DNA from 2 places in the Neobacillus sp. D3-1R genome. Region 2 is predicted to be linked to the other one. Evidence: a T-box and tRNA genes for the amino acid it is inferred to sense, from the RefSeq annotation. Region 2 holds a T-box; the other holds one or more tRNA genes.
The links. The T-box of region 2 lies ahead of metG (methionine--tRNA ligase). A T-box ahead of a tRNA ligase gene usually reads a tRNA of that ligase, here a tRNA-Met.

Region 1 (15,068 bases), 1.7 Mb from region 2:
TCGTACTTTCTTTTTATCATCATTGTAAAGCTTAGCTTTACTCTTTCCAAAATTCATTACTCGACTTCCGCCGCCTTGAGCTTGATTTAAAAGGAAGAAGAATAAAATGAAAATGATGACAAATGGGATAATGGATGTAAAGAAGGTTACCCATCCACTTGTTTCTTTTGCTTTAACAACATCAAGTTTCACCTTGCCAGTAGCAGCTGCTTGATCAATTCGATTTAGCATTGGGTCATTATTTGTCGTATAAGTGACGAAAAACTTTTTCTCATCATACCCTTTAAGCTGTCCTCGAATCTCGTATACCCCACCATCAGGCTGCATCGAAACCGATTTAACATCACCTTTTTCTAAGTGACTAACGAACGTATCATAACTCATATTTTCAGTTGGTTCGTTGCTGCCATTAAAAAAGCTAACAACCCCGATTATGACTAAAAATATTAATAAATAAAATATCGTATTACGGAAGATCCGATTCATCCCTTGCCTCCTCCCACGGTAAACAAACTATACTAAATGTTATCATAGTAAATCATGGTAATTCAAGAAATTAACCTATTTGTCCTTCATTTTGAAATAAAAATGTGTCTTTTCTTTTTTCTATATATACCTTTAAGAAAAAAGTTTTATTCTTTTTTACTCACTTTTTGTGTAAACTTCTGGTTTTAATACGCCGATGTATGGAAGATTTCTATATTTTTCGGCATAATCCAACCCATATCCTACCACGAATTCATCTGGGACGATGAAACCAACATAGTCAGCTTCAATATCTGCTTTACGTCCAGTTGGTTTATCTAAAAGTGTAACAATTTTAATGGATTTAGCTTTACGATAACGGAAAAGTTCAACTAGGTAACTTAACGTTAATCCACTGTCAATAATATCTTCGATGATTAAAAGATCTCTTCCTTCTACTGATGTATCCAAATCCTTTAATATTTTTACCTCTCCAGAAGAGACCGTTGAATTACCATAACTAGAAACATCCATAAAGTCCATTTCTAAATACGTATCCATTCTCTTTAAAAGATCGCCCATAAAAGGCATTGCACCCTTTAAAACTCCAATTGCCAAAGGAAAGCGGTCATGATAATCCTCTGTTAACTGCTTTGCTAATTCCTTTGTTTTTTGTTGGATTTCCTCTTCAGAAAAGAGTATTTTTTCTATATCCTTTTGCATCATCGTTCATTGCCTCCTAGAAGAATCATTGCTTATGATAGGTTAAAAGTAGATAGTGATCTAAAGCTTCCTCACTTGCTTCATCTTTTGACTTCTTTAATTCAGGAATCCACAGAATGGTTCCATTTCCATCTGTAATAATAGGCCATTCCGCACGGGATGACAGTGGAATTTTTTGTTCAATAAATATATCTTTTATCTTTTTTGTTCCACTCATACCTTTTGGTTGTATCCGATCCCCTTTTTTTCTTGTACGTACGATAATAGGAAAAACAATGTTTTGGGGATTTAATAACATGGTATTTAGACCCGTGTTCTCTTCCTTACCCTCTACATACTTAAAAGTAAACGTATTACCATTTGGTAATTTAATTACTTCAGGTCTTTCTAATTCAAACAAGTAAGGTGTTATTTCCTTTTGTTCAAATTGAAAATGACATTTCTGATAAGAGCGGAGGATGTGAAGACCTTCTGGGAAATCAAGATTGCCAGATGGATGAGGATTCTTTATTAAGTCAATAATTAAATCAATATGTATAGCCGCTAAAGACGAAGGTCTTACCTTATAAAGATAGTTTAATATTAGTTGAATCCCTCTTCTTTGTAAAGGCATTGGCATCGCAAGAAACTTTTCGATATTTATCGTGAGTTCAGCTTCATTTCTACTTTCAATAACTGTATTCATTCTTTCAGCTGTTAATTCCTCCAGAAAGCTTTCATCCTGATAAAGTTCCTCACTCATCCTTTGAAACTGTTCATGGACAGCTGGATTTTCTTTCTTTAAAAAAGGGACTACCTCTAATCGAAATCGATTACGACTATAATAAGGTTTTTCATTACTTGGGTCCCTTCTAGGGTCCAACTGATGTTCCTTACAATAATCCTCAATTTCCTGTTTATTTACGGCCAAAAACGGGCGAATAATCTCGCCACTTTGAAAGGTTCTTTTAAAAGCAATTCCAGCTCTAGCTTTACCAGTACTTCCTCGAGTCATTCTCATAAGCATTGTTTCAATCTGATCATCCCCATGGTGGCCAAGTATTAGATAATCGGCTTGATATTTTCCCATCATGTCAGAAAAAAACTGATAACGACATTCCCTTGCTCCTACTTGTACACTTTTACCTGATGATTTCATATATTCTTCCACATTGATTTGAACCCATTCATAATTAACGTTCAATTCTTCACAAAACTCTTTGACAAAGATTGCTTCTTGATAAGATTGTTCACCCCGAAACATATGATCCACATGTGCTGCTGTAATTGTCAGGTCCCATTGTTCTCGTTTTCTCCATAAGAAGTAAAGTAACCCTAAAGAATCTGGTCCGCCGGAAACCCCAACAACTACTTTTTTTCCATATAAGGATAAAGAATGATGGTTAAGAAATGCTTCTACCTTTTGTTCGAACATATCAATTCTTCCTTGTTTTTGATTTTCTTCATAAGAATAACATTTTTCACATCATTCCTCCAAAGAACTAAGCGCTTCATACGACTAATTCCGGAAAAAAGAGATACCTTTTCATTGAGCCCCAACGAGCAAATTATTATACGGATTAAAAATAAAAAGGTTTCAATTATTTTAAATTAATTGTCCTAGGATATAGAAAATATAAAGTAAAGTAACGATAAATATAATTAAGAAGGTTTCTAGAAAACCATGATGTTTCTTGTTTTGTTTATTTACTTGGCGCGAACTAGAATTTTTTATGCTCTGTGTTTTCTGCATTCTGGTCGATTGTGTTTGAACCGTTTTTTTGGTTGATGATGAAGATGGACTATCATTTACAATATTTAACAAATGTTTCCGCATATCTTTTGCACTATTAAAATGTCCATTTAAGGCATAAAGAATGAAGTTTTCATATTTAGCAAGCTCCGGTTTTGCCTTTATCATTTGCGATAGTTGATGAACTCCGCCAACTGTTTTATTAAATCTTTTAGGATAAGCAGTATTTATGAAAATCATCCCTACTGCAAATAAGTCATATTTATAGTCTGCTTTTCTCGAGCCTAAACCCCAATAACCTCTATCATAAAACTCCGTAAATTCCTTGATTGCTCTACCTTGAATTGTCGTACCACCTACATCAATACATCTAATCTTTGGAGGGGGACCTTGAACAATTAAATTTTCAGGTTTAAGATCTCCAAATACCCAACCATTTTCATGAAGTCTTTCTAAATCGGTTAATAACTGTAATACTAAAATCGGAACCCAAGACTTACCTTTTTGTTCAATAAATTCCAAAAAATTTAATCCGTGAATATATTCCATGACATAGAAGGAAACCATACCTGTTCTTCTTACCCAGTCATCTACATCAAGTAAAGAAGGTCCGAGGGTAGACCCTTGGACCTTTGCAAAGGATTTTAATACGTTAACCTCTGAGGTAATGGACATCCCGTTATCACTCATTTTTAATGCTACATACTGACCTTTACTTTTGGCCAAATAAACGATTCCATTTGCCCCAAACCCTAACTCCTTGACAATCGTGTACTGATTTTGATGCCATTTACCCTTAATGACCGTTCCAATATCCAGTTTACACTGATTCTTCAAAGAATGATTCATCATCACGGGATAACAAACTCCTTAATGAACGTTTTTTCTTAAAGGAAGATAAGGCTTCACGAATAGCTGGACCTGTAGGAGTAATACCTCCAGTTGTTAATTTTGGAAAAATACTAGTCAATACTTCAAGCTTTGGAGTCCAGTCTAACAATTTTTCGACATCATTCTTTTTCCCGGGAAATACAAAGACGGAAAATCTATTTTCACCTGACCGAGCATTTAAACTTAGTGATAAATCTAGTAAGGCATCTTTTACAGTAGGTAATTTATGCTTCATACTGGCGCTTGTATCAACCAGTACTAATACATCTAAATCGACCGTTTCCCCTAATTCATCCACCACTTCCATTACCTCTCCTCTTTTTTCAGGCGGTAAATCTTCAACCGTTTTTGAGGAACCTAAAATTTGCTGCAGCTCACGGTTTACAACACCGTGGATAGTTTGGGTCATTGCTTTTCTAGTAACCATTTGTACGGTTTGCGAGAGTTGCTGTGTGTAAACCACTTGGCTTACTCCACCGCCAGATAAAGCAATTCCTTCTATTTCATTCATCCCTTTTTCATCAATTACATCTTGATCCACAACCCCAATGACATTGACGGTTATTCCTTGTTCTTTAGCAAGTGCCGCCATAGCAATAGGGTCTTCCCCCGAATTTGAACATCCATCTGTTATTAATAATATCTGTTTGATTTTACCTGTATTCATATCATAACTCCCCTCCATGGTAGAATTATTACCATTTTCGACGGGAATTTAGGTATTTATACATGAATAATCAAGAAGTTGGTTACATTAAAAGGTTATGCTTTCTTACGCTTTTGTACCGGGATAGTCGCCCATTTTGGTGTATTGTGTTTGATTTTCGCCACCATAACGGTCATATCATCTTCAATCGAACCGGCACGAGAACGGATAACCTCCTCCATAATAAGGTCTGCTATCTCTTGTGGATCATTTGTTTGGATTTCTGTAATTTTTCGTTTCATCCATAAATCAAAGTTCTCAACATGCTTCGGCCCTTCAAATACACCATCACTCATCATAATAAGTAGATCACCAGCTTTTAATTGTTCACTAACTACATCCACTTCAAATTCTTGGATGATGCCCATTGGTAAATTACTAGCTTGGATCTTCGTTACTTTTCCAGCCCTTTTTATAAAGCTTGGAGTAGAGCCAATCTTTAAAAATTTTGCCGTCGCATTCTGTAGATCTAGCATAGCCAAATCTAGTGTAGAGAAGATTTCATCGGTTGTGCGTAAAGAAAGAACAGAGTTGACAGATTTTATGGCAACCTTTTCTTCAATTCCTGATTGTAAAATCTTTTGTAAAAGCTGAAGAGTTTCCTGACTTTCATAATGAGCTCTTTCCCCATTCCCCATTCCATCACTGATGGCGATGGCTAATTTTCCACAGCCAAGCTCAATCATCGAATAGCTATCACCAGATACTAAACCGCCATCCTTGGCAGCATGGGCCACACCGGTATCCACAGCATACGCTTTAGCAGAGCGGAACGTAACGTGACAGAATCCATTTGGATAGGTTGAACATTCCTCTGAATTTACCACGATGGTTTCACCTAAAATGTCCGATAACATTGGCGCTATTAATTTTTCACACTCCCCATGCCCCCCGCAATATGGAATGGTCATATCAATATCTACATTTCCTTGGTCCAAACTGTAAATTTCAACGTTTTCAATATGAATACCAAATTCCTGCAATGCTTCTAATATTTGATCCTCTTGTTTATGGTGGGTTTCTCTTTCTCTTTGAATCTCCTTTGCGAAATCTCCCATTACTTCAGAAACACCTAGTAACTGATCAGCAACAAGACGTCTGCTTTCTTGCACTTGACGCTTTAATTTTTGATTTGCCTGGAAAAGGGTTAATTCCTGCTGCATAGTAGCAATAACCTTCTTAGAATGAATACAATGCTTTTCCCAATTTCGTGATGTTTTAGAAGAAACCGTTCCTACATTTTCATCCATTTCATACATAATTTCTTTCATTTGTTCATAGGTTGTATTAAAGTTCTTTGTCCAACATTGTTCTTTCTTAAAACAGGTTTGGCACGTCTTTTCTGTCACATTACTAAGAAAATAATCCAATTCCTTCTCAGAATCCAATTCGTCTACTTTCCCATCAATGTTTGAAAAACTATTGGATAATGCCTCAAAAACAGTAGAAAACTTAGCAACCCTTTGAGCTGTAACATCTCGCATTTTACGCATATATTGCTGCTGTTCTGCCGCATATTCTGTTGTTCCCGGAATATATTTAGCTACCTTTGAAGTAAATACCTGTGGCGTAAGCAAAAATAGTAGAATCGCAACAGCTGTTTCTAAAAGACTAATGGACAAAGTTCCTGCGCCTTCGCCATACATACCAATGAGTAAAGTTGAAATAAACAAGCCAAGGGAAACACCGATTTTTTTCCCTTCTTTTAATAAACCGCCCAGTACTCCCGAAAAAGCTAATAAACTCATATGATAAAAGCTCGATATATTCGCAAGGCTAAAGATTAATCCTGTAACCACTCCGACTGTGGAACCCATTGTAGCCCCAGCTACAAAGGAAAATACTAAAACTAAGTATCGTGAAAGGATATGTTCAATAGACAGGTCATACACTTTCCAGCCAATGGTTCCTGTCATAACGGAGGCTAACATAATAATTAAGCAAACAATCTCTTCTGTTTTTAAAGCTTGCTTTCGTTTATTCATGGTTAATAAAGGAATACTTTGCAGAAAAATAAGGGTGAGGATAAAACCCAAACTAGCTTCAACACCAGCCATAAGACCATCATAAATAGTTACTTGGCTAGTAAGAATAAAAGCCTTAGCTATTTTTCCAACCAGTAGAATAGAAAAAACCAAAAACGGTAATACCTTTATTTCATTGTTTATCCATCTACTAAAAAGTCTATAAATGACTAGAAATAATGAGATTGTAAAAAATGAATAGCCCGCTTGAATAAATGATAATGTTGCAGCCCCTCCGATTAATCCAATTAAGGCAATAGGTGCTTTATCCCTTCTTATAAAATATACTGCTGCAAAAAACGGAAGACTAAAAGGAGTAAGCTTCGCTAATATTAAGGCTCGTCCTAATAAAAAGCCTATTAAAAGGAGTAGAAAACCCTTTTTAATAAAAAAGGTTTCCAACTTTAGCTGGAACTTTTTTAAACCCTTAGAGAAATCCAAATGAGGACGATCAAAATTTACATCCCCAATCGGTTCAATTAAATTCCTTTCTGCCTTTTCCATTTACTACACTCCTTAAACTGATATCGTTGCCATTTATTATAAAAGTCAAAAAATTAGAAGTTTGTCAAAATACAGGACAAGTATAGGCTTTTTCTTCGACTGATTTCTTGTTTATACCCAATAAGGGAACAAATATCATTTTGTTGCCAAAGTCTAACTGCAACTATTACTCTTTATTCTTCTAAGATTGTATCTCTATTGGTTATTCTCCTTTGTTGCATCTTGACGAAGTAGAAAATTAATGTCGACAATTATTGTGAAATATATTGACATAACAATTATCCGAATGTATTATAGTTCTTGTGTCTTATTTACGGCGGTGTAGCTCAGCTGGCTAGAGCGTACGGTTCATACCCGTAAGGTCGGGGGTTCGATCCCCTCCGCCGCTATAACGTAAAAAGAGGAAATCCATTTTGGATTTCCTCTTTTTTTTCGTTCAAACTTGTCTATTGAATTTTGATAAATATAAAAACAGGTCTGAACTCAGACCTGTTTTTAACTGCCTAATTTGTATATGAAAGAAGCAGCAAGTTAACCGCGTCTAGCTCCTCTACCGCCACGTTTTGATTCTGTATTGCGTTTTAGAGAAGATAAACGATCTTCACTATCCTTTAAGAAGCGAGCCATTTTCGATTCGAAGTTTTCTCGTTGTCCACCCTGTTGGCGATCATTTGATCTGCCTTGACGTGGACGCCCACCGCCACCATGGCCACCACCATATGAAGGTCTTTCTGGTCTTTCTGGTCTTTCCGATCTTTCCGGTTGTGGTCTATCTTTTGCTTTCTTAATAGATAGTCCAATCTTACCATCCTTTTCCACATTAATGACCTTCACTTCAACCATGTCGCCAACTTTTAAATGCTCGTTAATATCCTTAACGTAATTATCAGCAACCTCACTAATGTGAACTAAACCAGTTGAACCTTCCGGTAACTCTACAAACGCACCGAAATTTGTAATCCCTGTTACTTTCCCTTGTAACTTGCTGCCTACTTCGATTGACATAAAAAGAAACTTCCTCCTTAGAGATATAAAAAATCAATATTACTCTATATTATACAGAATGTAAAAAATAAGTGTCAACTTGACAGCTAATCTGATGATTTTTCTTCATCATTTTCTGGAAGATTAAAAATAATTTCATTCTTTTCAGATAAGAAATATTCTTTTCTTGCAAGCTTTGCGATATATTCATCGTCATTTAATTTTACAATATCTTCTTTTAATATTTGCTGTTTCTTTTCTAAGCCTGCAAGCTGTTTTTCTAACTGCTTCTTTTGAGCAACTTTATCCTCTAAGGCAGAAAGTTGTGTCATATAGGTAGTAATCATTAAAAAAGCAACAAAACCAGCAAACAGGGAAAAAACAGTAAGTCTACGATAAAGAAGTTTACGCCTCTTCGTCGAATTCATTTCCATATTCTCATGTTGTATCGCATATTTTGTTTGCAGCTTGGTAATATTCCGCGAAGCGCTCATCCTTTACCTCCTTACTCCTTAGGTTTTTTCCACCTTTGGATCCATCCTTGAAAATAATTCTTTATTAAGGAAAAAATTCCTGCCATTTTATTATATAACTTCTCGACGGATTTTTTAATCTTTTTCGGCATAAGTTTCCAAAAAATTAGTAAAATCCAAAAAATAGGCTTAGAAAGTACAATAATAATCCATTTTACAATGTTAAAAAGAAGTCGAATAAGGGCTATTGAACCTCGATATAAGGCAAATAACAACGAAATGATTAGACTGAATAACCAAAGCAATGGTTTCCAAATAAGCAATAGAAAGGTTTTTTCACCAAAACGATAGGTTGAAATACAAAATTGAATAAACGTTTCTAGCAATCGTAAGTAAAACCTCTTAAACAAACTTTGATAAGCAGCAAACCCACATAACAATGCTAAAAATATATAAAACCTTATTTCACCTTGATTGACTAGAAATAAAGTATAAAAGATAGATAATCCTTGTGATAACCAAAAAAGAATATCATTAATAAATACAAACCATCGTTTTCTTTTGGGGCGATTTAAAAACCTTTGGTAAGTATCTAAGGAGGTACCAAATAGTACCCCCATACCTACCATTGAAAGCATGGTAAGGAATTGTGTTGAAAGTGTCATCGGAATAACTTACTAAAGAACCCTTTAGCTTTCTCCCCATGATGCTCATCTAAATAAACGAGGTCAAAAATCTTCCCTTTAATAGATACAATTCCTTTATCGACATCCAAGTTCTTCATTTGCAGGTTTTGTCCTCTGATCGCTAGAATACCCATTACTGTTTCCAAAAGGAACTCTTCATTATCAAAGCTTTCCACCTGCTTCACGCCTGTGATATCGAGTAAACGCCTGCTTCTCATTATCACATCATGTTCTGGAACAGTACTCTTTTGATTATTCGTATCATAATATTGACTCATTCTAATCCCCCACATTCCTCACAAACTTAACTTTGTACAAGTTTATGAATGGGTTAACCAGATTAGAACAAGCTTTTGTCCATTGGTTACTCCGCTTCTAGTTCCACTCTTTCTTCTTTTATTACGGTATACATCTCTGCTGCTTCTTCTTTTTTACTTGTTTCTTGAATTCGATCAATGCGAACTACTACTCTTTTATTACCAAATTGAACAGCCAGCTCATCCCCTACCTTTACCGTAGAGCTTGCTTTCGCCTGGTTCCCATTTATAGTAATTCGGCCTTGATCGGAAACTTCTTTAGCTAACGTTCTTCTTTTGATTAATCTTGAAACTTTTAAAAATTTATCTAATCTCATTTTTTTCTCAATCCCCTTAATTTCTATTCTTAAAGCCCTTGTCGTTTGGCTTCATCCCAAAATTGGTCTAATTCTTCTAAACTAAAGTCTTGAAACAACTTTCCGCTTTCTTTAACCTTTTTCTCAATAAAGTGGAATCTACGTTTGAATTTTTCATTTGCTTGGAACAAAGCCTCCTCTGGTTGGATTTTTAAAAATCTCCCCACATTGACTAAAGCAAATAAAATATCGCCATACTCCAGGATTAAATGTTCTTGATTCACTTGTTTTTTCGAGATTTCTACTTCTAATTCCTTTATTTCTTCCTGAACTTTTGCAAAAGCAGGTCCAATATCATCCCAATCAAAGCCGACCTTAGCCGCTTTTTTCTGTAATTCATAGGCTCGAATTAAATTAGGTAAGTCAAAACCTACGCCATCCAGGTAAGATTGTACTTCTCCTTGTTTTTCTTCTTTTTTAATGGCATCCCAAATACCTACTACTTCTTCAGCACTTTGGGCAGTTCTATCACCAAAAACATGAGGATGTCTTCTGACCATTTTATTCGAAAGATTTTCAATTACATCATCTACCGAAAAGTAGCCCTCATCCTCTCCAATTTGAGAATGCAGCATTACTTGAAGAAGAACATCTCCCAGTTCATCTATAAGGGAATCAATGTCACCATCGTTAATTGCTTCGATTACTTCATACGTTTCCTCAATTAAGTACTTTTTTAACGATTCATGTGTTTGTTTTTTATCCCATGGGCAACCATTTGGCCCACGGAGCTCGGCAATAATTTCTCTTAGTTTAAAAAATTGTTTTCTTAAAGGAAGATCTTCCTTTACAGGTGGAACATATAAAGAAGTTAAGTTATTTAATGTTACTTCCCGGTCCAATTCGAACAGTGGGACTTCTTTTATGAATTCTTCAGAACTTCCAGCTGCTGTTACAATAGTAACTGGATAATCGTCTGGAAGTTTCTCCATTAGAGTAAGCTTGACCTCAGATGCAACGAAGGAATCATACACTTGTGAAATAATCATGTGTTGTTGAATTTGTAATTGTTCTTTATGTAAAGCAGTACCATCTAGTAACTGAAAACCTTCAACAGGGTCAATTTTTAAAGCCTGAAATAAAGCATCAATGAAACTTTGACCCCCACTAATTTCAATTTCCACTTCTCCTTTTTCTTGCCTATTTATTAAAAGCTGAACCGTTCTTTCTGCCACTAAAGGGTGGCCCGGAACAGCATAAACGACTGGGCCATCCTTTACTTCTTTTAAAAGTTGTAAACAAATCTGTTCATAGACCTCTTCAAATTGGTCATGACTTTCATAAATATGATCAAAGGACGTATAGGTTACTCCTTCTGATTCTAATTCTTTCACTACTGGGTGCTCTTTTGTTCGCAAAAACAATCGGTTTTGCCCAAGAAGCTTTTTATAAACGCCTAAAGGTAATTGGTTTAAATCACCTGCACCTAGTCCAATAATTTCAATTTTATTTTGCATGGATGATTACTCCTTTTTCTTATTTGGAAGCAAGAACATCATTTTACTTCCAAATGGTAGTAACGCAATATCTTCAAAACGGAATACATTTGTTCTCATAATAATCATTATATAAATCATTCCACCGACAACCACACTGCTTAACGATTCAATCGTTGCGAATAATCGGTGGGAGTCTATGAAAAAGAATAAAAACGTGCTTATATATTGATAAATTTTAATACCAATAAACATAGATAATGATGCCAGCACAACTTTTACAAGAAAAATAGTCGGTATAATCGAACCGCTAATACGCCTTTTTAATCTCCACCATAATAATAAAAAGCCTATTGTTAAACTAATAATCGTTGCTAATGCGGCACCATAGGCACCTAAAAAAGGGATTAGACTTATATTTAATCCATATTTTATCGCAAACGAAAGAAGTATGATCCACGCTGGAAAAAACATGACTTCTAAGCCTTGCAGGATGGAAACAACCGTAAGTGTGACAGAACTTATTAGAATAACAAAAGTTAAAATGGCTAATATAGATGAACCATTTTGATTTTCATAGAGCATTTCGTTGGTAGAACGAATAATAGCCAATAACCCCACTGACGCGGCTGCTCCAATGACCAAGCTTGTTTGGATTGCAAAACGGATTTTATCAAATAACTCCTGTTTATTGGCTTTTATCCGCTCGCTTGAAATAAGAGGGACTAACGACAATGACATAGAGGTAGCCACAATGGATCCTAACTGAATAAGGGGCTGACCACGGTCATAAATCCCTTTTAACTCTTTCGCTGATTCTAAACGAATTCCTTTTTCAACTAAAAGGGATAGCATATTCAGCGAGTCACTTAGTTGCATAAAAATAAAAATCATACTACTTATACAAACAGCAAATCCTTGTATGACTAAAATTTTAAACACCTTTCTTAAATCGAAAAAAAGCTGTTGTGTCCATATTGTAGACCATTTATGCTTTTTTATTTCCTTTAGAAAAAATAAAATCAAAATCAGGATGGCTACTAGACCTCCTGTTATTGATCCAAAAGCAGCTCCTCCACCCACTATATAAAGAGAATAACCTCTATTTATTAATAAAATAGCGAGAGTAAGAATGGTCATTACTCTAAATAATTGCTCTGCTACTTGCGAAACGGCAGTCGGAACCATGTTACCCATACCTTGAAAATAGCCTCTTATAATGGAAATGATCGGCATAATGAGGAAAACAACGGAAATCACCTTAAACAAAATAGACAAATTGGGATCATCCATTTGAAGGGCAAGCCAGGAAGAACCATAGTATAATAATAAAAAGGAAATAATTCCGATGGCATATAACACGAAAAAGGATAAGAGTAAAAATTGTATCGCTTTTTCAGCTTGGTTTTTGGCCCTTAATTCAGAAAAATGTTTTGAAATAATGACCGGAAATCCATATGTAGATAAAGCTAATGCTATCCCAAAAAAGGGATATACTTGCTGGTATATATAAAAACCGACATCTCCTACGATATTCTGAAAAGGAACACGATACACAGCGCTTAAAATTTTGGTTATCAAAGCTCCTACTGTTAAAATAAACGCGCCTTTAAACCAGTCACTCGAACCTCTAGTGGGCTTCACTAGCCCAACTCCTTCCAATTTTAAAATTCGAGAGTATTATAGCACACCCTATTAGCAAAAAGACCCAAATCAATAGAAAAAGGTAGCAAAGTTGCTACCTTTTTGATTAATTCTCCATTTGTCTAGCAAGAAAGCCTGCTGCTGTTTCTACTGCCTTTTTTTCTACTTCACCAAGTGTTCCTTCCTTGGCGAAAATGACTACAGCACCAATTGGGTCTCCGTTTGCAATGATAGGTCCAATCGTATAGGAAGATACTGATTCTTCACTCCCGTCAATAATAGAAACATCACCCTGTTGGGTACTTAACACGGAGTTTCTTTCTTCCATCGTTTTTTCAACAAATTCACCAATATTTTTATTTAAATAATCCTTTTTAGAGCTTCCCGCAACCGCAATATATGTATCGCGATCACAAATTAAAATAGGGTTTCCTAAACTGTCATATAGAGCTTCAGCATATTCTTTCGCAAAATCACTTAATTCACTAATAGGGGAGTATTTCTTTAAAATAACCTCGCCATCGCGATCAACAAAAATCTCTAATGGGTCACCTTCACGGATACGTAAAGTTCTACGTATTTCCTTTGGTATTACCACACGACCCAAATCATCAATTCGACGAACAATTCCAGTTGCTTTCATTCAACGTTGCCTCACTTTCATCTGATGATTGTATTTGGAAATGACTTCAAACTTTGTTTTTATTTGAAATCACCACCAGGTTTGAACTTAGTATCTTTCATATGGAAAGTTCTATACACAATCAAATATTTTTTCTCTCATTGTGCAATCTTTTCCAAAATGAAATATCTGCGCAGATAAAATGTTGCTTTGATTTTAAAATACCCTATTTCTTAATTTACAAACATTGGAAGCATTACATTTTCATAACAAAAAAAGGACTTTTCTGCTTAAAATGCAGTTTTTAGACAATAGTTGTCCGTTGATTTCCGCTCCAGGCACTTGCTTTCCGCGGGGAGGGATGGGAGCCTCCTCGGCGCAAGCGCCTGTGGGGTCTCCCACTTCCCTCTTTTTCCCGCAGAAGTCAAGTGCCCTCCACTACAATCAACTCAGATTATTAAAAAGCTTATTTTTCAAAAAAGTAATAAAGCTTACAAAATACCCTTTCTTAAAGATTGTTGTTTTTGAATTAATTTTTTCATCAAACCGTTGACTGGAACGGAAGGTGCGAGACTCCTGCGGGAGCAGCGGGACAGGTGAGACCCCACAGGCGCTAGTAGCGCCGAGGAGGCTCACCGCCCGCCCCAAGGAAGAATTTGCTTTTTGAAAAAGCCGGCAGTAGGGCTTTTTCATAATTCTTCCCGCGGAAAGCGAGCAACCTGGAGTGGAAGTCAACACTACTCTAATAGCAATAATTTATAGTAAAACAGACAAAAAAGCTCCAGCGCTAGGTTAGCTGCTGAAGCTTTTTTTAGGCTCTTTTCTAAAACCTTGTTGCATTTTCTAACTAATAAATAGGCATTTCACAATATAGGGTGTTAAACTAATATGAAAATTAAGAAAAGAGCTGAGCACTTATTAAGAGTGCCTGTAAAAATCCGGCTTTAGGGATTTTTACGAAAACCAAAATCTATAAGAAAAACAAATTTTAATTAAGATACACTTTTATTATGTTCTAATTTTGCTTCAAATACCGTTTTTAACATGTCAAAGGCTATTTGTAACCACTTAGCTGGCTCCAGTCCCTTCGTGCGTAAAGTGATTTTTAGCTTTTTGCCATCCATTCCTAAACCTACTATCCTAGGATACTGATTACCCTTTTGGAAAATTAACGTCCCGTCGATATTGGAACTTGCTTTTTCCGAAGCTAAAATCAAGACTTCATCCTTAGATTGTTTAATTAATTCAACTCCAGATAGGAGGGCATATACCTTCATCTCGGCAATTTGGAATAGATACGCAACCTCGTCTGGGTATTCACCGAAGCGGTCTACCATTTCCTCTTGAAGCTCTTCAATATCCTCTAATGCTGTAACAGCTCTAAATCGTTTATACATTTCAATCTTTTGATGTCCATCTGAAATATAGGTATCGGGAATATAGGCATCTACTTCTAAATCAATTTCGACCGATACTCGTTCTTCTTTATCTTTATCTCCTTTACG
Region 2 (15,068 bases):
CAATAAAAGTAATAAAGTTAAGAGAGCCTAAGCTTAGAGACCGTCTCGCGGTCCGTCACGGTCGTTATATCCAAAGAGATGCGGACGATAAAAAAACTTTCCGGTTTGTACGTGACGAACTTGGCTTATTGGTTGACTTTATGGCAGAATTATATAAGCAAGAAGGGCACAAACTAATTGGAATAAGAGGAATGCCTAGGGTAGGAAAAACAGAATCTATTGTTGCAGCAAGTGTCTGTGCAAATAAACGATGGCTTTTTGTTTCATCAACATTGCTAAAACAAACGATTCGAAATCAACTGGTAGAGGATGAATATAACGAAAATAATCTTTTTATCCTTGATGGTATTGTTTCAACCCGAAGAGCTAATGAACGACATTGGCAATTGGTACGTGAAATCATGAGGTTACCTGCGGTAAAGGTTGTTGAACATCCAGATATATTTGTTCAGAATACCGAGTACACACTTGATGATTTTGACTATATTATAGAACTTCGCAATGATCCTGATGAAGAAATTACATATGAAGTAGTAAATCAGAATAACCTATTCTCTGATTCTGATTTTGGAGGATTTGATTTTTAAATATTGGAAGGTGTTAAAAGTTGACGGAATTAGGTAATCGACTAAAAGAAGCTCGAGAAGCCAAAGGATTGAGTTTAGATGATCTCCAAACAATCACAAAAATACAAAAAAGATATTTAATTGGAATAGAAGAAGGTAATTACACGATGATGCCTGGCAAATTTTATGTTCGGGCATTTATCAAACAATATGCAGAAGCGGTTAATCTCAATCCTGAAGAGCTTTTTGATCTTTATAAAGAAGAGGTACCATCGGTAGTAAATACCGAGTTGCCAGAGCTCTCTCGAGTAAAAACGAGGAAAAGTATTTCCGATGGAAATTCGAAGGTGTTTGACATACTTCCTAAATTATTGATAGGTGTTTTTATTCTTGGGGCTGCGGCATTAATATATTATTTCCTTCAACAAAATGCTGGTGAAAATACCAAGGAGGAAGTGAATACTGGAAATGAACCGGTAAATTTTGAACAATCGGAAAACCTAGAAAGTAAACAGGACGACAAACAAGAAACGTCTGCGGACACGAATACTGAAGAAGATGGTCAATCAGATGATAATACAGCATCTGAAGAAGAAACGGAAACCGAAGAAGCTGAAACCCCTGTTCAAGAGGTTAATATTGTATCAACAAAGGGCTCCGAAACAGTGTATGAGTTAAAAAATACAGACCACTTTGAATTAAAGCTTGTTTCAACAGGTGAAACTTGGGTCAATATGAAAAATGGAAAAGGATTTTCACTTTACCAAGGGATGTTGAAAAAAGGTCAAACAGAAAGTCAAACCGTAGATTATTCAAAGGAAACTGAAGCAGTCCTTGTAATTGGAAATTCAGTAAATACAGAGATCTATATTAATGATCAAAAACTGGAATATGCGATTGCACCTACGGATGAAGTAAGACAAGATATCGTTATTCGCTTTTCTCAGAAGGTAGAATAGTCATCCAAAGATGACTATTTTTTCCGCTTTTTTATAATGGCAATTGGAGGTTTTTGTGGATGAATATCCCAAATAAAATTACAGTATCAAGAATCTTTTTAATACCCTTGTTTTTAGTTATTATGCTTGTTCCATTTAATTGGGGCACTATGCATTTATTGGGTGCTACTATGCCAGTCACTCATTTTATAGGAGCTCTAATATTTATTTTCGCAGCTTCGACTGACTGGGTAGATGGCTATTATGCAAGAAAATATAATTTGGTTACAAATCTCGGGAAATTTTTAGATCCGTTAGCTGATAAATTATTAGTTTCAGCTGCATTGATTGTTTTAGTAGAACTTGGTTATATTCCATCTTGGGTAGCAATCATTATTATTAGCCGTGAATTTGCTATTACAGGTCTTCGATTAGTACTGGCTGACCAAGGAGAAGTAGTTGCGGCTAAAATGTTAGGGAAAATAAAAATGTGGGCTCAAATCGTGGCCATTTCTGCATTTCTTTTACATAATATCATTTTTGAATTGCTTTCCATTCCTTTTGCTGATATTGCCCTATGGGTTGCGCTAATTTTCACTATTTGGTCTGGTTGGGATTATTTTGATAAAAATAAAGCGGTCTTTAAAAATTCAAAGTAGGTTAGAAAAGAGGCTACAAAATGAATGCTGAAATCATTGCTGTAGGGTCTGAATTATTATTAGGGCAAATCGTGAATACGAATGCCCGTTTTTTATCTCAACAAATGGCAGAAATAGGCGTAAATGTTTATTACCACACAGTAGTTGGCGATAATCCTTCACGTTTAGAAGAAGCTATCGCAGCAGCGGAGAGTCGTGCGAACATTATTATTTTTACAGGCGGTCTCGGTCCTACCAAAGATGACTTAACAAAAGAAACCATTTCAAAACATTTAAAAACTCAGCTTGTTATGGACGAGATTGCGCTAAAATCCATTGAAGAATTTTTTGTGAGAACGAAAAGAGTCATGACGGAAAACAATAAGAAGCAAGCTCTTGTTCTGGAAGGAAGTATAATACTTCAAAATGATAATGGAATGGCGCCAGGAATGCTATTCAAATCTAATGATAAAGTATATATATTATTACCTGGTCCTCCAAAGGAAATGGAGCCAATGTTTTCTAATTATGGAAAATTTGCTTTATTAAATGAAATAAGTCATGCAAGTAGAATTACTTCAAGGGTCCTTCGTTTTTTTGGTATCGGAGAATCAGCCTTAGAAACTCAAATTGAAGATTTAATTGATCAACAGTCTAACCCCACGATCGCTCCTCTTGCTTCAGATGGGGAGGTTACGTTAAGGCTAACAGCAAGACATCATGATGATAACGAAGCCAAGCGACTATTGGATGAAACGGAGAATAAGATTAGGGATAGGGTCGGTCAATTTTTGTATGGATATAATGATACGTCTCTAATGAAGGAAGCTTTCCTCCTTCTTCAAGAAAATAATCTTACAATTTCATGTGCTGAAAGCTTAACGGGTGGCATGTTTCAAGAACTTCTCACTGCTCTCCCAGGTGCTTCAAGTGTGTTAAATGGTGGAGTTGTGTGCTATTCTAATGATTCAAAAATGAAGTTAGTTCAAGTGAAGCCTGAAACAATAGAACAGTATGGTGCAGTAAGTGAACAATGTGCAATCGAACTTTCTGAAAATATTGCCCAACAATTAAATTCAAATATCGGTATTAGCTTTACAGGAGTGGCAGGGCCAGATCCTGTTGAAGGCAAAACAGTAGGTACGGTTTATATTGGAATTTATATAGATGGAAGAACGCCACTTGTTGAAAAATTAGAACTTGCTGGAAGTAGAGAAGCTATTAGAATAAGAACAGTTAAATACGGATATTATTATTTAGTTAAACATTTAAAAGCGAAACAAGGTAAACTTTAATAGTTTACCTGTTTTTTTTGCCTCAACTATCAAGCTATACTTTAAAATATAAATTATAGTAATATATATTTGCATAATAAGAGAAAATGGTTAAATTGCGCCAAAATAGAAGCGAAAAGCGTTAATTCTTATGAAATTTTAACATTTTGAGCTAAATTTCCTTTTGATAAAAAACGAATAAGTGTTCGATTTTTTGCTCGACAAACTCAGGAAAAACGTTTATAGTAGATTTAGAATATCGGTGTAAGAAAAAGTAGTTAATAGATTTTTCTTACCTCATTTAAGGAGGAACTATTGTGAGTGATCGTCAAGCAGCCTTAGAAATGGCTCTAAAACAAATAGAAAAGCAATTCGGTAAAGGTTCTATCATGAAGCTTGGAGAAAAAACAGATAGTAAAATTTCAACGGTTCCAAGTGGATCATTAGCGTTAGATGCTGCACTTGGAGTAGGTGGATATCCAAGAGGAAGAATTATTGAGATTTATGGACCAGAAAGTTCAGGTAAAACAACGGTTGCATTACATGCGATTGCAGAGGTTCAAGCAAATGGTGGTCAAGCTGCTTTTATTGATGCTGAGCATGCACTTGATCCAAGTTATGCCCAAAAACTTGGGGTAAATATTGATGAGTTATTATTATCTCAGCCTGATACTGGAGAACAAGCATTAGAAATTGCTGAAGCACTTGTAAGAAGTGGTGCAATTGATATCATTGTTATTGACTCTGTTGCTGCACTTGTACCTAAAGCAGAAATTGAAGGGGAAATGGGAGATTCTCACGTTGGTCTTCAAGCTCGTTTAATGTCACAAGCATTACGTAAGCTATCAGGTGCAATTAATAAATCGAAAACGATCGCAGTTTTCATTAACCAAATTCGTGAAAAGGTTGGAGTAATGTTTGGGAACCCTGAAACAACACCAGGTGGACGTGCATTAAAATTCTATTCAACTATTCGTCTTGAGGTTCGAAGAGCAGAAACCTTAAAACAAGGAACTGATATGGTCGGAAATAAAACAAAAATAAAAGTAGTAAAAAATAAAGTTGCTCCTCCATTTCGTACAGCCGAAGTTGATATCATGTATGGAGAAGGGATTTCAAAAGAAGGAGAAGTTATTGACCTTGGCTCTGAGCTAGATATCATTCAAAAAAGCGGTTCATGGTATTCCTATAATGATGAGCGTTTAGGACAAGGCCGTGAGAATGCCAAATTATTCTTAAAAGAAAATCCTTCTTTACGAATAGAAATACAGAAGAAAATTCGCGAAAATTATGGTCTTGATTCTGATGTTTTCGTTACGGAAACAGAAGAAGATGAGAAATTTGAACTTTTAGATTAATTTTCTAGGGGCTAGCATAGCTAGCCCCTTTTAAACTACATAAATTTCATCCAAACTTTTGCACTAATTCAAATATTTTCAAGCCCTTCAAGGACAAACCCTTGACAATAACCTATATGCAACTATACAATTAAATATGTATATTTTACAATTTTTTTGAGAATTAAAGTGTTTAGAAGCCTTTGTGCTGTATGTTGATATTTTTGACAATGTACATGCCGACACTTAAAAAACGTAAAAAGTTCATAGCAAGAGGAGGTGTAACGATGGAACTAACTACAATCATCTCCATTTTGCTTGGCCTATTCGTCGGTGCAGTTGTTGGCTATTTTATTCGAAAATCCATTGCTGAGGCAAAAATTGCTGGTGCAAAAAATGCTGCGGAGCAAATTCTTGAAGATGGCAGGCGTGATGCTGAAGCCTTGAAGAAGGAAGCTCTACTTGAAGCAAAGGATGAAATTCACAAGCTTCGTACAGAAGCAGAACGAGATGTTCGTGAACGAAGAAATGAACTGCAAAAACAAGAAAATCGTTTACTGCAAAAAGAGGAGAATCTTGACCGAAAGGATGAATCACTGAATAAACGTGAAATTCAATTGGAGAAAAAAGAGGATTCTCTTAACCAAAGACAACAGCATATTGAAGAGATGGAAAGCAAAGTGGACGAGATGGTACGATCACAGCAAACTGAACTGGAACGTATCTCAAGCTTAACAAGAGATGAAGCGAAAGCAATCATTTTGGAGCGTGTGGAGCAAGAACTTGCTCATGACATTGCCATAATGGTGAAAGAATCTGAAAACCGCGCGAAAGAAGAAGCCGATAAGAAAGCGAAGGAAATTCTCTCTCTGGCAATCCAACGTTGCGCAGCCGATCATGTGGCAGAAACAACAGTTTCTGTTGTAAATCTACCAAATGATGAAATGAAAGGTCGAATTATTGGTCGTGAAGGACGAAATATCAGAACACTAGAAACACTTACTGGAATTGATTTAATTATTGATGATACTCCGGAAGCAGTTATTTTATCTGGTTTTGATCCAATTCGCCGTGAAACTGCTCGCCTAGCATTAGATAAGCTTGTTCAAGATGGACGTATCCATCCTGCTCGTATTGAGGAAATGGTTGATAAAGCTCGTAGAGAAGTGGATGAACATATTCGTGAAATTGGTGAACAAACGACATTTGAAGTTGGTGTGCATGGCTTACATCCAGATTTAATCAAAATTCTAGGGCGATTAAAGTACCGTACCAGTTATGGTCAAAACGTTCTTAAACACTCTACTGAAGTTGCTTACCTTGCCGGTTTATTAGCTGCTGAATTAGGTGAAGATGAAACATTAGCACGTCGTGCAGGTCTTCTACATGATATCGGAAAAGCAATAGATCATGAGGTAGAAGGAAGCCATGTTGAAATTGGTGTAGAATTAGCCACTAAGTATAAAGAAAATGCAGTGGTAATTAACAGTATTGCATCCCATCATGGTGACACAGAGCCGACTTCGGTTATAGCTGTACTAGTAGCTGCTGCTGATGCTTTATCAGCTGCAAGACCTGGAGCTAGAAGTGAAACACTTGAAAACTACATTCGTCGCTTAGAGAAGCTAGAGGAGATTTCAGAGTCATATGAAGGTGTTGAAAAATCCTTTGCCATCCAAGCGGGTCGTGAAATTCGTATTATGGTTAAACCGGAAACAATTGACGATTTAGCTGCTCACCGTTTAGCGCGTGATATACGAAAACGAATCGAAGAAGAGTTAGACTATCCAGGGCATATTAAAGTAACAGTTATTCGTGAAACAAGAGCTGTTGAATATGCAAAATAATTGAACAATTTAAAGCGGTGCATATGCACCGCTTTATTGTTTTTAGCCCTTATATATAAGAATCAAGACCGTTTCATAACTGAAGTACCATTGTGTTAAAATAAAGCTAAAAGTGTAAGGAAGAAAGGATAAACTATGCAAATATTATTTATAGGTGATGTAGTCGGTTCCCCAGGTAGAGATATGGTAAAAGAATATGTTCCTAAGCTTAAGGAAAAATATAGACCGCAACTTACTATTATTAACGGTGAGAATGCAGCAGGTGGGAAAGGGATTACTCAGAGTATTTATCGTCAGTTTTTAGAGGTTGGGGCTCAAGCAGTAACGTTAGGAAATCATTCATGGGATAATCGAGAAATTTTTGAATTTATTAATGACGCAAAATATCTAGTCCGACCAGCTAATTTTCCTGAGGGTACTCCAGGTAAAGGATTAGTCTTTTTAAAATATAATGAATTAGAAGTAGCTGTAATAAACCTTCAGGGAAGGACCTTTATGAATGCCATTGATTGTCCTTTTAAAAAAGCGGATGAATTAATTGAAGAAGCTAAAAAGAGAACGTCTATCATTTTTGTTGATTTTCATGCTGAAGCAACTAGTGAAAAACAGGCAATGGGCTGGTATTTAGATGGTAGAGTTTCTGCAGTGGTTGGAACGCACACCCATGTACAAACTTCAGATAATCGTATCTTACCAAATGGTACTGCTTTTTTAACGGATGTCGGGATGACAGGGCCATATGATGGGATATTAGGGGTTGAAAAAGAAGCAGTATTAAAAAGGTTTTTAACCAGCTTACCTGTACGATTCGAAGTCCCAAAAGAGGGAAGAACCCTATTAAGTGCTGTTCTCATACATATTGATCAGAAGACAGGACTGGCGAAAAAAATAGAGCGAATACTAATTAATGACGATAACCCATTTTATTCTTAATAAAAAACCTCCTTTAGTGGAGGTTATTTTATTTTATTAGGCTCTTTTCTAAAACTTAGTTGCTTTTAAAACTAATAAAGAGAGATTTTACATTAAAATTTGAATAAAATTCTTTATAAAATCAAGAAAGAGTTGCTAACTCATTAAGGGAATTTGTAAAAATCCGGCTTTGGGATTTTTATGAAAGCCACAATCTATACGAAAACAGCCTTTAATTAAAATCAAAACTTAAACAAATTTTGTCCAAGCTGGAATAAGTGTTTTTATCCTTGAATATAGTAGCAGTGGAACGATGTATCAGTACTTAAGGCATGGTGTCTAATAAATGAAAATGCCGGCTAGTACCAGATTATTTCTACTTTCGATTAGTGGGATATTTAACCTGTTAATCAAGTTATTATTTAAACCTGATTGGACATGGGATTTCATGCGGGATCGGGATTAAACAAGGAGGAGCTAGGAATGGAAATCTTAAAAGTTTCAGCAAAATCTAATCCTAATTCGGTAGCTGGTGCGCTTGCTGGGGTTCTGCGTGAACGTGGTGCAGCAGAAATTCAAGCAATTGGTGCGGGTGCATTAAATCAAGCTGTAAAAGCAGTAGCGATTGCAAGAGGATTTGTGGCGCCTAGCGGGGTCGATTTAATTTGTATCCCAGCATTTACCGATATTTTGATTGATGGTGAAGAACGAACAGCTATTAAACTAATAGTTGAGCCAAGATAATTTTCAGGTAGGTTTGTTGATCTAGAGCCTAGTCATTATCCATAGAATCATTTTTTTGTAAAAATTTGTGTCCCTGGTTGCAGTTGTGCAAGCAGGTTCTTTTTTTAGAAGGCTCTTTTCTGAAACTTTGTTGCTTTTTGTAACTTATAAATAGGGATTTCACCATATAGGATGTTAAACTCATATGAAAATGAAGAAAAGAGCTGAACTTTTAATAAGAGAGCCCTAAAACCACAAACTATACGAAAACAGCTTTTTAGAAAGAGAGTAGCTTGGGAAAGGGTGGGAAAGTTGAAAATTTTTGATGCACATTGTGATGTTTTATATAAAATGTTTTTAGACCCTACCATCCAATTTCTAGATTCACATAAACTTCAGGTAACAATGAATGGGATGCAGTCAGTAAATACGAAAATTCAATGTTTTGCGATTTTTGTTCCAACGACATTACATCCTGAGCTATCATTTCATGCAACCTTGTACATGGTTGATTTGTTTTACGAGAAAATACTTAGACCAAATCCACAAATTAAATTGCTGCGGAACAAGAGGGATATTGAAAAATTAAAAAATGATGAAATCGGAGCCATTCTTACTCTTGAAGGGTGTGACCCTATTGGGAAGGATCTCCTTAAATTAAAAACACTATTAAGATTAGGCGTTACTTCTGTTGGATTAACATGGAATTTTGCAAATCATGTAGCAGATGGTGCCCTTGAAGACCGTGGTGCTGGAATATCTAAATTTGGGAAAGAGGTAATTGGACTTTTAAATGAAACCAAAACATGGATTGATGTATCTCACCTCTCAGAAAAGGCTTTTTGGGACATTATGGAGTGGGGGGATTATCCATTAGCCTCTCATTCTAATTGCTATTCATTATGTCCAAGTCCTAGGAATCTTAGAGATGAACAAATTGAAGCACTGATAGATAGAGATAGTGTAATCGGAATTACCTTCTATCCTCCATTTCTTTCCGGTAAAAGGCAGGCCGCAATTTCGGATATTCTTAATCATTTAGAGCATATATGTATGCTTGGTGGAGAAAAGCATGTTGGATTTGGTTCAGATTTTGATGGAATAGAAGAATTTGTTATGGGGCTTGAATCGATTGCAGGATATAACTTGCTTGTTAATGAATTATGTAAATACTATAGTGATATACAAGTAAAACAGTTTTTATTTGATAATATGGCGTTACGGTACCCAAAAGGATAAAAGTAAAGGACTGTGAAGGCACAAGGCTTTCACAGTTTTTTTATGGATAAAAATGAAAGAAACTATTAAATTGTTAATCTTATTTCAAATTATTAAAAAATATTCATATTTTATTCAATAATTGGGTTTTAAGGGTTGCATTTTTTTGCACATAGGTCTAGAATTGAAAGCGTTTAGTACGCTACCAATTAATTCAATAAGTAGTCCATTGGCTAGTTATAAAGAGTTACTGGAAGGTACTACCATTACTAATGTAACGTTTTTACATATCTAAAGGGGTGTAAGTCATGATCAAGCAACTTTCGTGGAAAGTTGGCGGGCAGCAAGGGGAAGGTATTGAAAGTACCGGAGAAATTTTTTCTATCGCATTAAATCGTTTAGGATATTACCTATACGGATATCGCCACTTTTCATCACGTATTAAAGGTGGTCACACAAACAATAAGATTCGTGTAAGCACTACAGAAGTTCGTTCCATTTCTGATGATTTAGACATTCTTGTGGCGTTTGATCAAGAAACTATCGACCTAAACTATAAGGAATTACATGACCACGGTGTGATCATGGCGGATTCTAAGTTTGATCCGAAAAAGCCGGAAGATACGAATGCGGCATTGTATACGGTTCCATTTACAGATATTGCTACTGAACTAGGAACATCCCTTATGAAGAACATGGTAGCAATTGGGGCTACTTCAGCAGTTTTAGACCTAGATATTAAGGTTTTTGAAGAAGTTGTTAAAGAAATCTTTGGACGTAAAGGTCAACAAGTTGTTGATAAAAATATGGAAGCCATCCAAGCTGGCTTTGATTATATGAAAAAAGAACTAGGTGTCGTTGAAACAATGCAGCTTGAAAAAGCTGATGGTAAGAAACGATTATTCATGATTGGTAACGATGCGATAGCGTTAGGTGCAGTGGCTGGAGGAACTCGCTTTATGGCGGCTTACCCAATTACACCAGCATCTGAAATAATGGAATACTTAATTAAAAAGCTTCCTGCACTTGGTGGAACTGTTATTCAAACAGAAGATGAAATTGCAGCGGTAACAATGGCCATTGGAGCTAACTACGGTGGTGTACGTGCAATCACAGCATCTGCAGGTCCTGGATTATCTTTAAAAATGGAAGCAATTGGTTTATCAGGTATTACGGAACAACCACTTGTTATCATTGATACACAACGTGGAGGTCCATCAACTGGATTACCAACTAAACAAGAACAGTCAGACTTAATGGCTATGATTTATGGAACTCATGGTGAGATTCCGAAAATTGTAATGGCTCCAAGTACTGTTGAAGAAGCATTCTATGATACTGCTGAGGCATTAAATCTTGCTGAAGAATATCAGTGTCCAGTTATCATCTTAACGGACCTTCAATTATCACTTGGTAAACAAACGGTAGAACCTTTAGAACTTGACAAGGTTGAGATTCGCCGTGGAAAGCTAGTAACTGGCGATCTTCCTGAAGTGGCTGACAAAGGTTATTTCAAGCGTTTTGAAGTGACAGAAGACGGTGTTTCTCCACGTGTTATTCCTGGAATGAAGAATGGTATCCACCATGTTACTGGAGTAGAACATGATGAAACAGGAAAACCATCTGAATCAGCAGCTAACAGAAATGCTCAAATGGATAAGCGTTTCCGTAAGGTTGAAAATATTCGCTTTAACACGCCAGTGCATAAAAATGCTCCACATGAGGAAGCTGACTTACTTATTGTTGGATTTAACTCAACTCGTGGTGCCATCGAGGAAGCTATGAGCCGTTTAGAAAATGACGGAATTAAAGTGAATCATGCACATGTACGTTTAATTCATCCGTTCCCAACTGATGAGATTCTTCCTTTAATTAAATCTGCTAAAAAAGTAGCAGTTATTGAAAATAACAAAACAGGTCAATTGGCTAATATCATGAAAATGAATGTTGGTCATGGCGAAAAAATTCAAAAAATTACAAAGTATGACGGAAATCCGTTCTTACCACATGAAGTACACACAAAATGTAAGGAGTTGTTCTAAATGGCCACTTTTAAAGAATTTCGTAACAATGTAAAACCGAACTGGTGCCCAGGCTGTGGCGACTTCTCTGTACAAGCTGCCATTCAACGTGCAGCTGCAAATGTTGGTCTAGAGCCTGAAAATTTAGCTGTTATTTCAGGTATCGGTTGTTCCGGACGTATTTCTGGTTATATTAATTCTTATGGCTTCCATGGAATTCATGGTCGTTCATTACCAATTGCTCAAGGTGTAAAAATGGCTAACCGCGACCTAACTGTTATTGCTTCTGGTGGTGACGGTGACGGATTTGCGATTGGTATGGGTCATACTGTTCATGCCATCCGCCGTAATCTTGACATTACGTATATTGTTATGGATAACCAAATTTATGGTTTAACAAAAGGACAAACTTCACCACGTTCTGCTGCAGGTTTCAAGACGAAGTCAACTCCTTCTGGATCAATCGAACAAGCGATTTCTCCAATGGAACTGGCGTTAACAGTTGGAGCTACTTTCGTAGCACAAAGTTTTTCAACTGACTTAAAAGATTTAACAGCTTTAATTGAAGCTGGTTTAAATCATAAAGGTTTCTCTTTAATTAACGTATTTAGCCCATGTGTAACATACAATAAAGTAAACACATATGACTGGTTCAAGGAAAACTTAACAAAGCTTTCTGATATTGAAGGCTATGATAGCTCTAACCGTGAACTGGCTATGCAAACATTAATGAAGCATAATGGCCTTGTTACTGGTTTAATCTATCAAGATAAAGAACGTAAATCATATCAAGAATTAGTTCAAGGCTACTCAGAAACTCCACTAACTCAAGCTAATCTAAAACTTGATCAAGAACATTTCGATAAATTAGTAGCTGAATTTATGTAAGATCCGAAACCCACGACACCAATCGTGGGTTTTTTTCTATATTTTTGATGAATAATATCCCTTTTTCAACTAAAACGAATTATTTAACTTGATTACTTAATTTAAATAGTTCCTCGTCAATGATTTTAAGATCTATTCTTTCAAAAAGGGGTCTAATAATCGTAAGTTTGTTTGAACAGCGATTAATAGGTTTCCAATTCCATTTCTCCACTCCCATCATTTCCTTAACTTCTTTGGTTGAGAAAGGAAGAAAAGGAGAGAGCAATTGTGTTAGATTCGCTATTAAATAAACACAATTGGAAATAGTATGGTCACAATAAGGTTTATCCTCAACTATCTTTTTCCATGGTTGCTCTTCGTCGAAAAATTTGTTTGCTTTTCTAATAGATGTGAAAATTTCTGACAGCGCTTCCTTAAATTCTGCGTTCTCAATACAATTTCCAATCTTTTTGTAAAGCAGTTGAATGTCCGATTCAATCTCTTTCTCGATAATTCCTGTTGGAATAGTATTGTTATAATATTTTTCTATAAACTTGAAGGTTCTGTTCACTAAGTTCCCATAAGCTCCAAGTAGTTCACTATTATGACGGTATATAAATTCTCGCCAAGAAAAATCAGTATCTCGATTTTCGGGAGCGTTAATGGTTAAAAAATATCGAATAGAATCAGGATGATATTTATCTAAGAACTCTGGGACCCAAACTGCCCAATTTCTACTTGTAGAAAGTTTCTTTTTTTCCACGGTCAAATATTCATTTGAAACAATATGTGTTGGTAAAGCTTTACTGCCAATTCCCATTAAAATAGCTGGCCAAATAATAGAATGAAAGGGGATATTATCTTTGCCATGAACATAATAAGACCTGCTCTGTTCATTCCAAAAATCAGAGTTATCTTTTCCTGTTTCCTTTGCCCACTTTTTACTTGCAGAATAATATCCAGATACAGCTTCTATCCAAACATATATCTTCTTTTTTTCGTATCCTTTAATAGGAACACTTACTCCAATCGGTAGATCTCTTGTTGCGGCTCTGTCTTTTAAACCTTCTTTTAAATATCTTTTAGTTAGTTGAAGTGCATTTTCACGCCATGAATGTTGATTCTTCGCCTGTTCTACATATTCTTCAAGCTCCTTCTGGAATGAACTTAAAGCAAAATAAAAGTGTTCAGTTTGTTTAATAGTTGGAGAGTTTCCACAAAGTTTACATGTCTTCTCTAATAGATCAATGGGATCTAGTATAGCAGAACAAAAATCACATTGGTCCCCACGAGCCTGATTTCCGCAGTGTGGACATACCCCTTCCACATAACGATCTGGGAGAAACTGATCACAAGTTTCACAAAAGGTTTGTTCTACTTCTTTTTTATAAATGTGACCATTTTGTTGTAAGGTTAAAAAAATTTCTTGAACGATCTGATGATGTTGAGATTCATCCGTTCTTGAATAACAATCATAGGAAAATCCTAGTTTTTTAAAGCAATCTGTAAATTCTTGATGATAATGATCGGCAATTTCCTTGATTGAAAAACCTTCTTGTTTAGCTTTAATGGTAATGGGAGTCCCATTACAATCACTTCCTGATACGTATAAAACATTTTCTCCCTTTGTTCGATAATATCTCGCTAATATATCACCAGGTAGCAAACTAGCAATATGACCCAGATGTAACGAACCATTTGCATACGGCCATGCACCACCAATAAAAATATTCATTTTAATTCCTCCTTTAAAAAATAAAAAAACCCCATCCTTATGTCCGACATAAAAGTCAAACAATAAGGACGAGGTTATATTCTCGTGGTACCACCTTAATTCACTATCGATTTACACCAATAGTCTCTACAAGTACTAAAACACAAAAAATGTTTTTATACTGTGGTTTTGATAACAAGTACCAACACTTGTCGTAGCCTACTTGTATACTAAAAATACGTTCAGTACGAAGCTCAGAGACCATTTTTCAAATGAGTATTTTTGCTTCTTTTCAGCTCCCGAAGCTCTCTGTGAAAAATTACATCATTTTACTTTTTCTCATCAAAGCCGTTATGATAATGATATTGATTTACATTATATTATCAATATGGAAATTAATTCAAGAGTTAAATGAAAATTTTTATAAAAATATAAAGGGATGAGGAAATGATAAAAAGGAAAAAAGTAAGACTCATAATTGGATTACTATTTCTATGCGTTGTTATATATTTTGGTTCTTTACATTTAAAAATCAGAGAAAATATTGATAGTAAAGCACCTAATAATGTCGATTACCTCATCATTCTTGGTGCAAGAGTTAAGGGAACAATTCCATCATTAGCTCTTCAATACAGAATCGATAAAGCTGCGGAATATCTTACGAATAATCCAAATACAATCGCTATCGCCTCTGGGGGACAAGGAGAAGGAGAAGATATAACAGAAGCAGAAGCTATCAAAATAGGATTAATGGAACAAAACATTACTAGTACCAGAATTATTCTAGAAGACAAATCTACGGATACGGTTGAAAATATCTATTATTCAAAAAAGGTTATACCAAATAGCTCTAAGACTGGAATTCTTGTCACGAATGACTTTCATATATATCGGGCGAAACAGATTGCTAGAGATCAAGGATTACTGGTTCATGGACTACCAGCGAAAACACCTGTTGTGGCCCTATTTAAATCTTATAGTAGAGAATATTTAGCTATTACAAAATATTATTT

Region 1: it encodes a tRNA-Met, which carries the amino acid that the T-box ahead of metG (methionine--tRNA ligase) is inferred to sense. The anticodon was not compared.

What each region holds. Positions count from the first base shown of each region.
Region 1 covers NZ_CP197471.1:4,534,325-4,549,392, reverse strand. The annotation lists gene ftsH (ATP-dependent zinc metalloprotease FtsH) at 1-486, opposite strand, end outside; gene hpt (hypoxanthine phosphoribosyltransferase) at 643-1,188, opposite strand; gene tilS (tRNA lysidine(34) synthetase TilS) at 1,214-2,602, opposite strand; gene ACSBPO_RS22855 (protein kinase domain-containing protein) at 2,774-3,772, opposite strand; gene ACSBPO_RS22850 (VWA domain-containing protein) at 3,741-4,478, opposite strand; gene spoIIE (stage II sporulation protein E) at 4,574-7,045, opposite strand; tRNA gene ACSBPO_RS22840 (tRNA-Met) at 7,361-7,434, shown strand; gene ACSBPO_RS22835 (S1 domain-containing RNA-binding protein) at 7,577-8,050, opposite strand; gene ACSBPO_RS22830 (FtsB family cell division protein) at 8,137-8,523, opposite strand; gene yabQ (spore cortex biosynthesis protein YabQ) at 8,535-9,167, opposite strand; gene yabP (sporulation protein YabP) at 9,164-9,466, opposite strand; gene ACSBPO_RS22815 (RNA-binding S4 domain-containing protein) at 9,553-9,822, opposite strand; gene mazG (nucleoside triphosphate pyrophosphohydrolase) at 9,852-11,318, opposite strand; gene ACSBPO_RS22805 (putative polysaccharide biosynthesis protein) at 11,325-12,941, opposite strand; gene spoVT (stage V sporulation protein T) at 13,048-13,584, opposite strand; gene mfd (transcription-repair coupling factor) at 14,556-15,068, opposite strand, start outside.
Region 2 covers NZ_CP197471.1:1,614,064-1,629,131, forward strand. The annotation lists gene ACSBPO_RS08205 (DUF3388 domain-containing protein) at 1-587, shown strand, start outside; gene ACSBPO_RS08210 (RodZ domain-containing protein) at 608-1,525, shown strand; gene pgsA (CDP-diacylglycerol--glycerol-3-phosphate 3-phosphatidyltransferase) at 1,585-2,163, shown strand; gene ACSBPO_RS08220 (competence/damage-inducible protein A) at 2,184-3,437, shown strand; gene recA (recombinase RecA) at 3,734-4,774, shown strand; gene rny (ribonuclease Y) at 5,041-6,600, shown strand; gene ACSBPO_RS08235 (TIGR00282 family metallophosphoesterase) at 6,736-7,533, shown strand; gene spoVS (stage V sporulation protein SpoVS) at 7,996-8,256, shown strand; gene ACSBPO_RS08245 (dipeptidase) at 8,548-9,474, shown strand; gene ACSBPO_RS08250 (2-oxoacid:acceptor oxidoreductase subunit alpha) at 9,762-11,495, shown strand; gene ACSBPO_RS08255 (2-oxoacid:ferredoxin oxidoreductase subunit beta) at 11,496-12,362, shown strand; gene metG (methionine--tRNA ligase) at 12,442-14,076, opposite strand; T-box leader at 14,138-14,410, opposite strand; gene ACSBPO_RS08265 (YdcF family protein) at 14,503-15,068, shown strand, end outside.